DNA from 4 places in the Streptacidiphilus rugosus AM-16 genome. Region 4 is predicted to be linked to each of the others. Evidence: riboswitches for the same ligand, from Rfam matches in the RefSeq annotation. Region 4 holds a riboswitch; each other region holds the start of a gene.

Region 1 (3,328 bases), 3.1 Mb from region 4:
GGTCCGCACCGTGCCCTTTCCGCCGATGTCGAAGTTGTACGTGCTGAACGACGACGAGGTGCTGGAGGGCTGGTACGAACTCATAGAGCGCCCGGTCCACGTCGGAGGCCACCTGGTGCGGCTGGAGGACCTGACCGGCCTGAGCACCCGGCTCTTCCCGCGCCGGCGCCAGGCTCTCGCCAACCACACGGACTCCGTCTACGTGGACACCGCCCGGGCCTTCTTCGCCTCCTGGTGGGCCAGGGCCGAGCCCTACGGCGTCTCCCTCTCCAGACCCCTGCCCGACGAACCGCAGCACGACCGGCCACCGCTCGACGGGCCGGCGCACGTGAACGAACCGGAGTGACGCGATCACGCACCCTCAGCCGCCGCACGAGGCCGTCGCCGCCGTGCTGCTCGACTTCGACGGGCCGGTGTGCAACCTCTTCGCCCGCCGCCCGGCGCCCGGGGTCGCCCGCGTGCTCCTCGACGAGCTGCGCGGGCAGGGCGTGGCATGGCTCCAGGAGACCGACGACCCGCACGGGTTGCTGGCCCGACTGCCCGCACTGCTCGACGCCGCCCGAACGCCGTCGGCCGAGGCCGCCCGGCTGATCGCGCTGACGGACCGGGCCCTGGCCCGCGAGGAGCTGCTGGCGGCGGTCTCGGCCGATCCGACGCCCGGTGCGCGCGAGGGTGTGCTGGCGCTGGCGAAGGCCGGCGTCCCCCTGGCCGTGGTCAGCAACAACGCACGTCCCGCGATCGAGGAGTACCTGCTCGGTGCGGGCCTGGTGGAGGCGCTGGCCAAGCATGTCGTCGGCCGCCCCGCCGACCTGGCGCGGATGAAGCCGGACCCCTCCGGTATCCAGGAGGCGCTGCACGCTCTGGGAGTGGCCGGCGAGGCCGTCTCCCGCTGCGTGTACGTCGGCGACGCGGTCGGCGACGCTTCGGCCGCGCGCGCGGCGGGAGTGCGCTTTCTGGGCTGGGCCGGCGGGTTGTCGCGGCGGAGTGAGCGGCTGCTGGGGGTGGGCGTTCCCCAGGCGTCCCTCTTTGACGAGTGGTCACACCTGACCCACCGGTTGCTCGTATCACGGCAGGGTAACGGAGCTCACATCTGACGTCCTGGCGCAGAGGAAGCCCAGTTCACGCGGCTGACGCCGGGTCGGCGGCCCTCCGGCTCCTCGTGTCGGAGGTTGAGTTCGTATGAAAACCTGCCTAGCCTCCGTGAAGTTCGCGTCAGCGGACACCGCCTCGCGGGACGCCGAGTCCTGTCCACCGTGGGGCGGCAACGTCGACTTGACGAACGGGCAGGAGTGGGGGACCCAGGTAGGTCGCCGTTCACGCGGGAGCGCGGACGGCTCGGGGTGAAGACGCATCAGCGTCCGGGCCAGCCTCTACGGCCCGAACCCGACAGCTCACCTCGCAGGCGTCGCAGAGGGAATCCTTCATGCTCCTCTCCGGCAACGGCCGCCATCGCCGAATCCGCGTCAACAAGGCCAAGGCCATCGTCGCGACCACCGGCGTGGCCGGCGCCGCGGTGGCCCTCCCCTTCATCGGGGCGGCCAGTGCGAGCGCCGCGTCCGTCTCCACCTGGGACAAGGTCGCCCAGTGCGAGAGCGGCGGCGACTGGTCCATCAACACGGGGAACGGCTACTACGGCGGGCTCCAGTTCTCCGCCAGCACCTGGCGGGCCTACGGCGGCGGCGCCTACGCCTCCACCGCGAACCACGCGAGCAAGGGTCAGCAGATCGCCGTCGCCGAGAAGGTGTTGGACAGTCAGGGGCCGGGCGCGTGGCCGGTCTGCGGCCCGCGGGCCGGTCTGAGCGCGGGCGGTGCGCCGGCCACCGTCGACACCTCCTCCAAGTCCGGCTCCGGCCACTCGCACAGCAAGCCCGCCGCGCCGAAGAAGTCCGCCCCCAAGCACGCCAAGCCGAGGCCCGGCGCGCCGGCGCACGGCGGCTCGTCCACGGCCGGCGTCTACACGGTCGAGGCGGGCGACACCCTCTCCGGCATCGCCGCGAGCCACCACGTCGCGGGCGGCTGGCACGCGCTGTACGAGCGGAACCGGTCCACCGTCGGGAGCGACCCGGATCTGATCTTCGTCGGCGAGCGGCTCGTCCTCGTGTAGCGGACGCGGCACGCACCTTCGCGAAAGGCCCCTACCGACCGGTAGGGGCTTTCCCGCGTTTGCGCCAGATGTCCGTCAGTCAAGACAGGGCAAAGGTCCTGAGTGGTCCCGGCCCCGACACGGGCTAGGCTCTGTGCGTAACAACCCGCATCCCCCTGAGGAGACAGTTGTGCCGTCCATCGACGTCGTCGTAGCCCGGGAGATCCTCGACTCGCGAGGCAACCCCACCGTCGAGGTCGAGGTCGGCCTCGACGACGGCAGCACCGGCCGCGCTGCCGTGCCGTCCGGCGCCTCCACCGGTGCCTTCGAAGCCCTTGAGCTGCGTGACGGTGACAAGTCCCGTTACGGCGGCAAGGGCGTGGAGAAGGCCGTCCTCGCCGTCATCGAGCAGATCGGCCCGGAGCTGGTCGGCTACGACGCCACCGAGCAGCGCCTGATCGACCAGGCCATGCTCGACCTGGACGCGACCGCCGACAAGTCCTCCCTGGGCGCCAACGCGATCCTGGGCGTCTCCCTCGCCGTGGCGCACGCCGCCTCCGAGGCCAGCGACCTGCCGCTCTTCCGCTACCTGGGCGGCCCCAACGCCCACGTGCTGCCGGTCCCGATGATGAACATCCTCAACGGTGGTTCGCACGCGGACTCCAACGTGGACATCCAGGAGTTCATGATCGCGCCGATCGGCGCGGAGTCGTTCTCCGAGGCGCTGCGCTGGGGCGTCGAGGTCTACCACCAGCTCAAGGGCGTGCTGAAGGCCCGCGGTCTCTCCACCGGTCTGGGCGACGAGGGCGGCTTCGCGCCGAACCTCGACTCCAACCGCGAGGCGCTGGACCTGATCGTCGAGGCGATCAAGGGCGCCGGCTACACCCCCGGCCGCGACATCGCGCTGGCCCTGGACTGCGCCGCGTCCGAGTTCTACAAGGACGGCGCGTACCAGTTCGAGGGCAAGGCCCGCACCGCCGCCGAGATGAGCGCCTACTACGGCGAGCTCGTCGCCGCGTACCCGCTGGTCTCCATCGAGGACCCGCTGTTCGAGGACGACTGGGAGGGCTGGAAGACCATCACCGCCGAGCTCGGCGACAAGGTCCAGCTCGTCGGCGACGACCTGTTCGTCACCAACCCGGAGCGCCTGGCCCGCGGCATCAAGGAGGGCGCGGCCAACGCCCTGCTGGTGAAGGTCAACCAGATCGGCTCGCTGACCGAGACGCTGGACGCGGTCGAGCTGGC
Region 2 (3,328 bases), 420 kb from region 4:
CCGCGCTCGGTCCAGGTCCGCTCGAACCGGCTCTGGACGCAGCCTGCGGCGATGACGACGCGCTCGTCGTCGAAGGCGGGCTTGATCAGCTCGATGTAGTCGTCGGCCAGGACGGTGTCGGCGTCCACGGCGAGCACGAGATCGGTGTCGCAGTAGGGAAGCGCGAAGTTCTGCGCCCTCGCCTTGCTGCCGAGATTGTGGGGCGGCCGCACCACCGTCACACCGTAGGACGCGGCGACCTCCCCGGTCCGGTCAATCGATCCGTCGTCCACGACAATGATGCGCTCGGCCGGAACGGTCTGCCGCAGCAGCGCCTCCAGTGTGGCCGGCAGACCTGACTCCTCATTGTGCGCAGGCACGATCACGGAAAGCGTCAGCATGTTCGCCGAGTTCCTTCGTCCGTAAACGGAGTTCATGTTCCGGGGCGCCTCCCAGGGCACCCCGGAGAACTGTCAGGAAATTCATAGCATCATGTGGACGGCTCGCCGGCTCCGGCGTTACCGGCCATCAGTGTGATGATTTCCGACCGCCCTCGGGGCCGGCGGCGGAGGCGCAGAAAGGCCCCTCGCCGGCGGTCGGTCCGCCGGCCAGGGGCCTCAGCTGTCGCGTCGAGCGCTCAGATGTGCCGCATCGCGTAGATCGAACCGATCTGGGCCATGGGCTCGTAGCGGACGTAGGCGCCGGTGTGCGGGGCGTGGAGGATGATGCCGTTGCCCGCGTACATCCCGACGTGCTCGGCGCCGTTGAAGAAGACCAGGTCGCCCACCTGGAGATCGGCGGTGGAGTTCACCGCCGTGCCGTAGTTGATCTGGTCGTAGGTGGTGCGGCCGAGGTGGTAACCGGCCTGCGCGTAGGCCCACTGCATCAGGCCCGAGCAGTCGAACTGGCTCGGCCCCGTGCCGCCTCGCAGGTAGGGATCGCCTATGCGGGTCTGCGCGGCCTTGAACGCGGCGGCCTCGATCGAGTCGCCCGGCTGCGAGTTGCCCAGGTTCGCCGTCGAGCCGTAGCCGTGACCGCCGACGATCCCGTTGCCGCCGCCGGTCACCGCGGAGAGCTGCTTCGCGGTCAGCGAGTTGAGCAGCTTCTGGGTCTCCTTGACCTTCGCGTCGGCCGCGGCCTTCGCCGCGGCGGCCTGGCGGACACTGGCGTCCAGCGCCTGCAAGGCGGCCTCCGCCTGGGACTTCTCCTTGGTGAGGGTCCGCTCCTCGGACCGCAGCGCGTCGAGCTCGCCGACCTGACTGCTGGTCACCTGGTTCATCGCGGACGCCTTGTCCAGGAACTCACTCGGGTCGCTGCTCAGCATCAGCTGCACCGTCGGGTCGACGGCGCCCTCCGCGTACTGGGACTGCGCGATCCGGCTCACGTCGTCCATGAGCAGATTGACCTTCGCCTGGCGGCGGGCTATCTCGTCCTGGAGCAGCGCGGCCTTCTGCTGCTGGCCCTGGACCTGCTCCTCCACCTGGTCGTAGACCTGGACGGCGTGGTCGGACTCGTTGTTCAGCTGGTCGAGCTGCGCCTTGAGCTGGCCGGTCGTCGGCGTGGGCGCGGCGCTCGAGGACTGGGCGGTGAGTGCGACGCCGGTCGCGGCGACGGCGGTGATCAGCGACACCCGGGCGCGGGTGCGACTCGGGGTGGTGGGACGGCGGTGGGACGCCACGCGGGCGGACTCCTTCTTCCTACGTCCGCCTACCGGGTGAGCTGACGGGTTCGGGCCGGAAGTTCGCCCTACGACATCTCACAGCCCTGCGGCCGCCTGATGCCGATTCACCCCGAGGAACGTGGGTCCCCGGCTCCGAGTCGGCGGCCTGACCGTTGCCCGGCCCTGCTGCCTCGTCAGACTCGGCGGTACCGCCGCGGTCGCCCAGGGTCGGACGATCGACGTCGCAACGGTTCGAGCCCGACCCTAGTTGCCCGATCGTGACCATAGCAATATCTGATGCGTCAGATCCTGTCTGCTTTCCGTCCGAAGTGGCGCAAAAGGACGCGGTGACCTCCTCTTTCCACCCGCCACCTCCACCCTGAGGTGGTGGTCCCCCGGCGTGGCGGCCCGCCACCCTGGGGACATGGGCGCGATGGAGACGGTGGTCCGTGACGCGGTGTCAGGCTGCGTCGGACTGGTCGCGGTGTGCTGGGTGGCGGGCGCGCTGTACTTCGGAGCACAGAGTCCGGCGGGCCTGCGGGGCTGGTCCGCGCGGGCGCGGAGCTCGCTGCCCGCGCGGCTGGGCCTGGTCGCGGGCGTCGCGGTCCTCGTCGCCCTGGGCGGCGGCGGTCGGGGCCGGCTCTGGCGGCATCTGCAGTACTGGCAGCCGGCGCTCGCCGTCCTCGGCGTCGTCGTGGTCGTGGCGTCGACCGCGCTGCTGCTGTGGGCGCGGTGGGTGCTCGGCACGATGTGGGCGAGCGTCCCGCTGGTGCGGCAGGGACACGAACTGCGCACCGGCGGGCCCTACGCCCACGTCCGCCACCCCATCTACACCGGGTTCCTCGGCCTCGTGCTCGGCGGCACGCTCGCGGAGGGCCTCGGTCTCTGGCTGCTGATCGCCGCCGCGTGCGTGCCTTGGCTGCTGCACCGGGTGCGCGTCGAGGACCGGCTGATGGCGGCGGAGTTCGGCGAGCAGTACGCCGCCTACCGCCGCCGGGTCCCGGCCCTGGCACCCCGCCTGCCACACCGGAACTGACGGGCCGCCGACCGGTTCGTCCGCCCGGCGGCCTCAGTCCAGCCGCTTCAGCCCCTCGGCCGTCGGCTGGTACGCACCGGGCGACAGGGCGGGGTCGGTGGCCAGAGCGGCGATCGCCGCGCCGATGTCGGCCGGGGTGAGCACCGGGCCCATCCGGCGCAGGAACTCCTCCTCCGCCACACCCGAGCGCTCGGCGTAGGCCCGCACACCGGCGTTCCCGACGCCGCTGCCGGGGGTCATCGGCGGCAGGATGCTGCGGAAGTCGATCCCCAGGCCGCTGCGGGCGGACTCCTCGGCCGCGTACCCGGTGAGGAAACGGACCGCCGCCTTGGCGCCCGCGTAGCCCCCGCTGACCGGCGAGCCCTTCAGCGCCGCGCCGCTGGAGACGGCCACCACGACGCTGCCCGGGTCCAGTGGGAGCGTCAGCGCCTGCCGGGTCCAGTGGAAGGCGTGCCGGACGTCAGCCTCCCAGTGCCGACTGAAGCTCTCCCAGTCGTACTCCTGCAGCGGGCGCCCCAGTGGAACCGCGCCCGCGTTCAGCACGAGCACCCGCGGCCGGTACTGCGCGAGCAGCCGCTCGGCGACGTCGGGATCCGTCGCGTCCGCGGCGACGGGCACGAAGCCCGCACCGAGGCGTTCGCGCCGTTCGTCCA
Region 3 (3,328 bases), 1.6 Mb from region 4:
AAGTCGCGGACGGAGTACGCAAATCGGGCGCAAGGCCCGTTCCGTCCACGATGCTTCTCCGCCGCCTGGTCCGCACCTGAGTCCGGTGCGTGTAGGGTTCGAGCCCGGTGCCGGGCCGCGATCTTGAGGCTTTGTTAAGAGAGCGGGGTACCGGGGGAGACAACGAGGCCCGAACCTCACTATTCTCTCCACTCAACGTCCGTACTCGTGTTCTCTCTTCGTGCATGCGGGCGTTTCCGTGTGTGAAGGGATTGCATTCGTCGTGGCTTCTCACCGCCGTCCTCGCCAGGTCAGCCGTGCCCGTGTCTCCGTGCTGACCGCGGCAGCGGCGACCGTCGTGGCCATATCGGCGCAGACGGCCGCGCAGGCGGCCCCGACGATCTCGACCAAGGATGCCAAGACCCAGGTCGACGCCGACCGCAAGGCGGCCTCGGACATCACCGAGCAGTACAACACCGCGCACAGCCAGCAGCAGGCCCTGCAGGCGCGGGTGGCGATCCTGCAGGACGAGATAGCCCGGCAGCAGGCGCAGATGAACGGCGAGCTGGCCAACCTCGGGCAGATCGCCAACGCGCAGTACTCCACCGGCGAGGTGGACCCGACGCTCCAGCTGATGCTCTCCAGCGACCCGTCGACCTTCCTGCAGAAGGCCGCCTCGCAGAGCGAGCTCACCGCCAACCAGACCGGGGCACTGGAGCAGCTGGTCGCCCAGGAGGCCACCCTCAATCGGGAGAAGGCGCAGGCGGCGGCGGAGCTGGCGCAGGAGCAGACGCTGCTGCAGCAGATGAGCTCGCAGAAGTCCGCGGCGCTCGCCAAGCTCAAGCACGCGCAGTCGGTCCTCGACGCGCTCACCCCGTCCCAGCGCGCCACCGTGGGTGGCGGCTACGGTTCGACGCCCTCCGGCGGCAGCTACAACGGCACCATCGACCTGACCGGCATCTCCGCGGCCGCGCACACGGCGATGGAGGCGGCCATGAGCCGCATCGGCAAGTCGCCCTACCTCTGGGGCGGTTCCACCCCGGCCGGCTTCGACTGCTCGGGCCTGGTGATGTGGGCCTACGCCCAGGCGGGCGTCTCGCTGCCGCACTCCTCCCAGGCGGACGAGTCGGTCGGCACCGCGGTGCCGAGCCTGGCCGACGCCAAGCCCGGCGACATCATCGTGATGGAGCACGGCAACCACGTCGGCCTCTACGCCGGCAACAACATGCTGCTGAACGCCCCGGAGTACGGCTACGACGTGTCGGTCCAGCCGATGTCCTACTTCGGCGGCATTGTGGCGATCCGTCGGATCTGACGCGACGACGCCTCTGTGAGTCAGCTCACACGCGTGTGACTGGTGGGGCGCGAATGACCGATTTGACCCCCATGTCGTCGGCATCTGGTCATGATGTGACTACGCAGCGTCCCTGATCTGATGGGGCGTCGAAAGTGATGAGAGTTTTTACTGACAAGGATTTGAACCGATCACGGTTGGGTTACTAGGGTCGGTCCCCGAACCGCCGCGCAGTCGTTCGCCCAATCCGGGCGGCAGCGGAGGTTTCCGTCGAGTTCGACGACGCGGCAGGGCCGACCGCCTGAGGGCGGGGAGTCCGTACTGGGGAAGCCGTCGAGTCGGAGCCGGGGAACCATTTCCCCCCGGGGTGAATCGACGCCTGGACGGACCGGTGAGATCCCGGTCCGGTGAAGCGTCGTAGGGCTGCCTTCCTGGCCCGAACCCGTCAGCTCACCCGGTAGGCGGACGTAGGAAGAAGGAGCTCGCCTTCGTGGCGTCCCATCGTCGTCCCAAGTCTCCCAGTCGGGCGCGCATCTCCGTGCTGACCGCCGCCGCCGCCACCGCCGTCGCGGTGTCCGCCCAGAGCGCGCAGGCCGCGCCGAAGCCGACGACGGCCCAGCTCCAGGCCCAGCTCCAGCAGCTGAACACCGAGTCGGACCAGGCGATCCAGAAGTTCGATGCCGCCCAGGCCAAGCTGAAGACCCAGCAGGCCGCGGTCAACACCCTGCAGGACCAGATCGCTCGCTCCCAGTCGACGGTCAACAGCAGGCTCGACGCCCTCGGTGAGGTCGCCAGCCAGCAGTACGCCTCCGGCGCCGTCGACTCGACGGTGCAGCTCCTGCTCTCGTCGACGCCCGACGAGTACCTGGCCCAGGCCTCCTCGCTCGGTCAGATCACCGACAACCAGGCGAGCGAGATCAAGTCGCTGCAGGCCGAGCAGGGCAAGCTGGACGCGGAGAAGGCCCAGGCCGAGCAGACGCTCCAGCAGATCCAGGCCACCAACCAGCAGCTGGCCGCCAACAAGGCCGAGGTCCAGAAGAAGATCGCGCAGACGCAGGCGCTGCTCGACTCGATGACCGCCGCGCAGAAGGCCGCCCTCGCCAAGAGCACGGGCAGCGGCGCCGCGAGCCGTGACACCGGCTCCACCAGCCGTCCCAACCTCGGCAGCGCCAAGCCCGGCAGCAGCATCGAGGCCGCCGCCTTCGCCGCCGCGCAGACCCGTCTGGGCATGCCCTACGTCTGGGGCGCGACCGGTCCGACCTCGTTCGACTGCTCCGGTCTGGTGCAGTGGTCCTACGCGCAGGCCGGCTACTCGATCGGTCGCAGCACCTACGACCAGATCAACTACGGCACCCCGGTCGCCTCGGTGTCCGACCTGCAGGTGGGCGACCTGATCTTCTTCAACGGCAACTCGCACGTCGGCATCTACGCCGGCAACGGCATGGTGCTGCACGCCCCGCACACCGGCACCGTCGTCAAGTACGAGCAGCTGAGCTACATCGGCTCGATCTACGCGATGCGCCACATCTGAGCCACGCGAGCCCTTGAGGCCCCTGGCCGGCGGACTCTCCGCCGACCAGGGGCCTTCTCGTGCGTCCGGGGGCATGATCGGTCGTATGTCCTTCGACGTCGCCGTCCTCGCCTCGCACACCGGGACCAACCTGCGGGCCCTCACCGCCGCCGGACGACGGCCCACGAGCGCCTTCGGCGTCACCCTGGTCATCAGCAACAACAGCGGTTCGGGCGCGCTGGCCCACGCCCGCGCACAGGGGATCCCCTGCCTCCACCTGTCCGGCCGCACCCACCCGGACTCGGACGTCCTCGACCGGACCATGCTCGCCGCGCTGCGGGAGCACGGCATCGACCTGGTCGTCACCGCCGGATACATGAAGAAGCTCGGCCCGGCGGTCCTCGACGCCTATGCGGGCCGCATCGTCAACGTCCACCCTGCGCTCCTGCCGCGTCACGGCGGACCGGGTATGTACGGCATCCGCGTCCACGAGGCGGTCCTGGCGAGCGGCGACACCGTCTCCGGCGCCACGGTCCACCACGTCA
Region 4 (3,328 bases):
GGAGTCGACGATCGAGGCGATGGACATCCTGGCCGGCCTCAGCGCCCGGCCGATGACCCCGGCGAGGATCGCGCTGCGTCGCATCCGGCTCTGGGGCATCCTGCTGCTGGTGCTCGTCGTGGTGCTCGGCGCGGTGCAGCTGTTCCGTCCGCTGCCGTCGCCCAAGCTCGCGATGACCGCCGCGACGAACTTCGCCTTCGACGGCGGGGCGCCGCAGCTCGACTGGCCGGTCAAGGGCCAGGCGGCGGTGGAGGTTCCCGGTCTCGGCGTGATGGGTCACAGCGGCAGTGACGACCCGGTGCCGCTGGCGAGTGTCACCAAGGTCATGACGGCCTACGTCATCCTGCACGACAAGCCGCTCAAGAAGGGCGAGCAGGGCCCGTCCCTCACCGTCGACCAGCAGGCGGTGAACGACTACGTCACCGGCACCGCCGGCCAGGAGTCGGTCATGAAGGTCTCCGTCGGCGAGCAGCTGACGGAGTACCAGGCGCTGCAGATGCTGCTGATCCCGTCCGCCAACAACATCGCCCGTCTGCTGGGCCGTTGGGACGCCGGCAGCCAGGAGGCGTTCGTCCAGAAGATGCAGGCCACCGCCGTCGGGCTCGGCATGACCAAGACCACCTACACCGACCCCAGCGGGCTGACCAGCACCACCAAGAGCACCGCCAACGACCAGCTGATGCTGGAGAAGGCGGCCATGGCCGACCCGGTGTTCAGGGAGATCGTCGGCACCGCGTCCTTCACGCCGCCGGAGAACGGCCTGATCCAGAACAACAACGGGCTGCTGCTGAGGAACGGCGTCATCGGCGTGAAGACCGGCAGCAGCAGCGCCGCGCTCGGCAACCTGATGTGGGCGGCGCGGCAGAAGGCAGGCGACACCACGGAGACCCTCTACGGCGTGGTGCTGAGCCAGCCGGCGATCGGCGGGGACGGCGGCGGCTGGCTGCCCCAGGTGCTGGCCAAGAGCAAGAAACTGATCATCAGCGCCGAGGCCGCGCTGCAGTCGCACGTGATCGCCAAGAAGGGCGACGTCGTCGGCTACGTGGACGACGGGCTGGGCGGCAGGACGCCCGTCGTGGCCACCCAGGACGTCTCGGTGGCCGGTTGGGGCGGGCTCTCCGTCCAGCTGTCGCTGAAGCCGCTCGCGGGCGCGACCATCCCGCACAGCGCGCCGGCCGGGACGACGGTGGGTGAGCTGGTGGTCGGCAGCGGGGCGGGCGCGCAGACGGTCCCCGTCACGCTGCAGTCGGACCTGGGCACGCCCGGCTTCGGCGAGAAGCTCACCCGGCTGACCTGATCGGTACCTGCTCGGCCCGGGTCGACTCGCGTGCGCGGGTCGGCCCGGGCCTTTGTGTTCCTGTGAGACTGACGACGGCGGCGGAAGCATAGTCAATCGGACATATCAGATGAATGACGCCATATCAGGACGGCAATTCGGGCATTCCGCCGACCCTTGTCTGTGAATCATGAAGCGCGTCCGTGATGGACGTCTCATTGGCGTCTTGGCGACTTGAGGTTTGAAGTCGGACCTGCCTACGGTCACCGTCATTCGCACTTAAGCGGAACTGACATCTCCGGAACGCCGAGTCCTGCCACCGGTCATGTCAGCAGTCACCCGACGCAAACGAACGGCAGGAGCGGGGGACCCAGGTAAGTCGCCGCGAGCCCAGCGCTCGCGGCTTGGGGTGAAGCCGTGACACCGCACGGCCGGGCAACTCCAGCCCGAACCCGACAGCTCACCTCGCAGGCGTGGGAGAGGACCTACTTCATGCTGTCCAACAGCACGGGTCGCCACCGCGCGCCCAAACTCGCCCGCCGCACCTCCCGTCGCCTGCTCGCCACCGTCGGTCTGACCGGCGCCGGCATGGCGCTCCCGCTGGTCACCGCGACCGGCGCCCACGCCGCCACCGTCTCCACCTGGGACGCCGTCGCCCAGTGCGAGAGCTCCGGCGACTGGTCGATCAACACCGGCAACGGCTACTACGGCGGTCTGCAGTTCGACCAGTCCACCTGGGACGCCTACGGCGGCCAGCAGTACGCCTCCCGCGCCGACCTGGCCAGCAAGGACCAGCAGATCGCCACCGCCGAGAAGGTCCTGGCCAGCCAGGGCCCGGGCGCCTGGCCCGTCTGCGGCCCGCAGGCCGGTCTGTCCCAGGGCGGCGGCTCGCCGCAGCTCAACACCTCCGGCTCCTCGTCCTCGACGAGCAACTCCACCCCCTCCAGCAGCTCGGACAACGCGTCGAGCAGCGACAGCGAGAGCGCGGACTCCGGCAGCTCCGCCCCCGCCGCGAGCACCACCACGGCGGCGCGCAGCTACACCGTGCAGAGCGGTGACTGGCTGTCCACCATCGCGCAGAAGGAGCACGTCTCCGGTGGCTGGCAGCGTCTGTACGAGCTGAACCGGTCCGTCCTGACCTCGGGCCCGGACCTGATCTACCCGGGTCAGCGCCTGGTCCTCGGCGGCGGTGCCGCGGCGTCCGCCCCGGCCACCTCGTCCGACAGCTCCTCCTCCGGCGGCTCGTCGAGCTCCGCCGCCACGGCGACCAACGCCTCGGCGACGACCTCCACCGCGAGCTCCTCCGGTGTGGCCGCGGCGATCGCCTTCGCCGAGTCTCACGTGGGCGACTCCTACGTCTGGGGCGGCAACGGCCCCAACGCGTGGGACTGCTCCGGTCTGGTCCAGGCCGCCTACGCGCAGGCCGGCGTCTCGCTCCCGCGCACCAGCGAGGAGATGGCCGCGTCCACCACCCGCATCTCCATCGACCAGGTGCAGCCGGGCGACCTGCTCTTCTGGTCGAACGACGGCTCCGCCGCCGGCACCTACCACGTCGCGATCTACGTGGGCAACGGCCGCTACGTCGAGGCCGCCAACCCGAGCGCGGGCGTGAAGTGGGAGACCATCAGCAACTACACCCCCGACTTCGCGGGTCGCGTCTCCTGATGCTCTCGACGGGCTGACTGAACGGGTTCTCTCCCCCGTTGTTCACGCACCCGGAGTACCGGACAACTTGTCCTGGTACTCCGGGTGTCGTGTCAGCCAGGCCTTGATGAACGGGCAGGTCACCCGCACCTCGATGCCGCGGCTGATCCCGTCCTCGACCGCGGCGCGTGCCAGCAGCCCCCCGATGCCCATGCCCTCGTAGGCCGGGCCGACGACGGTGTGCTGGTAGACCACGCGCACGTCGTCCCTGAGGTAGGAGGCGAAGCCGACGAGATCGCCCTCGATGCGCGCCTCGAAGCGCTGTGCCTCCGGCGCGTCGGCGACCATGACCTCGGCCTCGGTCTCTCTCGTGCTCATCCTCGCGCCTCCTCGCATGCCGCCCGCGTC

What was found. A riboswitch is a leader RNA that binds a small molecule or an ion and turns the genes downstream of it on or off. The one in region 4 is predicted to bind cyclic di-AMP.
Region 1: linked by a shared signal. The riboswitch ahead of BS83_RS39205 (LysM peptidoglycan-binding domain-containing protein) and the one ahead of BS83_RS48385 (transglycosylase family protein) in region 4 are both predicted to bind cyclic di-AMP.
Region 2: linked by a shared signal. The riboswitch ahead of BS83_RS27210 (C40 family peptidase) and the one ahead of BS83_RS48385 (transglycosylase family protein) in region 4 are both predicted to bind cyclic di-AMP.
Region 3: linked by a shared signal. The riboswitch ahead of BS83_RS18390 (C40 family peptidase) and the one ahead of BS83_RS48385 (transglycosylase family protein) in region 4 are both predicted to bind cyclic di-AMP.

Annotation. Positions count from the first base shown of each region.
Region 1 is NZ_JQMJ01000004.1:6,701,610-6,704,937, reverse strand. Features, by position in the region: gene BS83_RS39215 (GntR family transcriptional regulator) at 1-346, shown strand, start outside; gene BS83_RS39210 (HAD family hydrolase) at 390-1,094, shown strand; cyclic di-AMP (ydaO/yuaA leader) riboswitch at 1,264-1,420, shown strand; gene BS83_RS39205 (LysM peptidoglycan-binding domain-containing protein) at 1,424-2,104, shown strand; gene eno (phosphopyruvate hydratase) at 2,274-3,328, shown strand, end outside.
Region 2 is NZ_JQMJ01000004.1:4,008,861-4,012,188, forward strand. Features, by position in the region: gene BS83_RS27205 (glycosyltransferase family 2 protein) at 1-380, opposite strand, end outside; gene BS83_RS27210 (C40 family peptidase) at 617-1,657, opposite strand; cyclic di-AMP (ydaO/yuaA leader) riboswitch at 1,668-1,813, opposite strand; gene BS83_RS27215 (methyltransferase family protein) at 2,064-2,675, shown strand; gene BS83_RS27220 (SDR family NAD(P)-dependent oxidoreductase) at 2,709-3,328, opposite strand, start outside.
Region 3 is NZ_JQMJ01000004.1:2,040,246-2,043,573, reverse strand. Features, by position in the region: gene BS83_RS18400 (NYN domain-containing protein) at 1-80, shown strand, start outside; gene BS83_RS18395 (C40 family peptidase) at 263-1,294, shown strand; cyclic di-AMP (ydaO/yuaA leader) riboswitch at 1,595-1,753, shown strand; gene BS83_RS18390 (C40 family peptidase) at 1,764-2,804, shown strand; gene purN (phosphoribosylglycinamide formyltransferase) at 2,890-3,328, shown strand, end outside.
Region 4 is NZ_JQMJ01000004.1:3,591,490-3,594,817, reverse strand. Features, by position in the region: gene BS83_RS25300 (D-alanyl-D-alanine carboxypeptidase family protein) at 1-1,297, shown strand, start outside; cyclic di-AMP (ydaO/yuaA leader) riboswitch at 1,603-1,763, shown strand; gene BS83_RS48385 (transglycosylase family protein) at 1,769-2,941, shown strand; gene BS83_RS25285 (GNAT family N-acetyltransferase) at 2,984-3,298, opposite strand.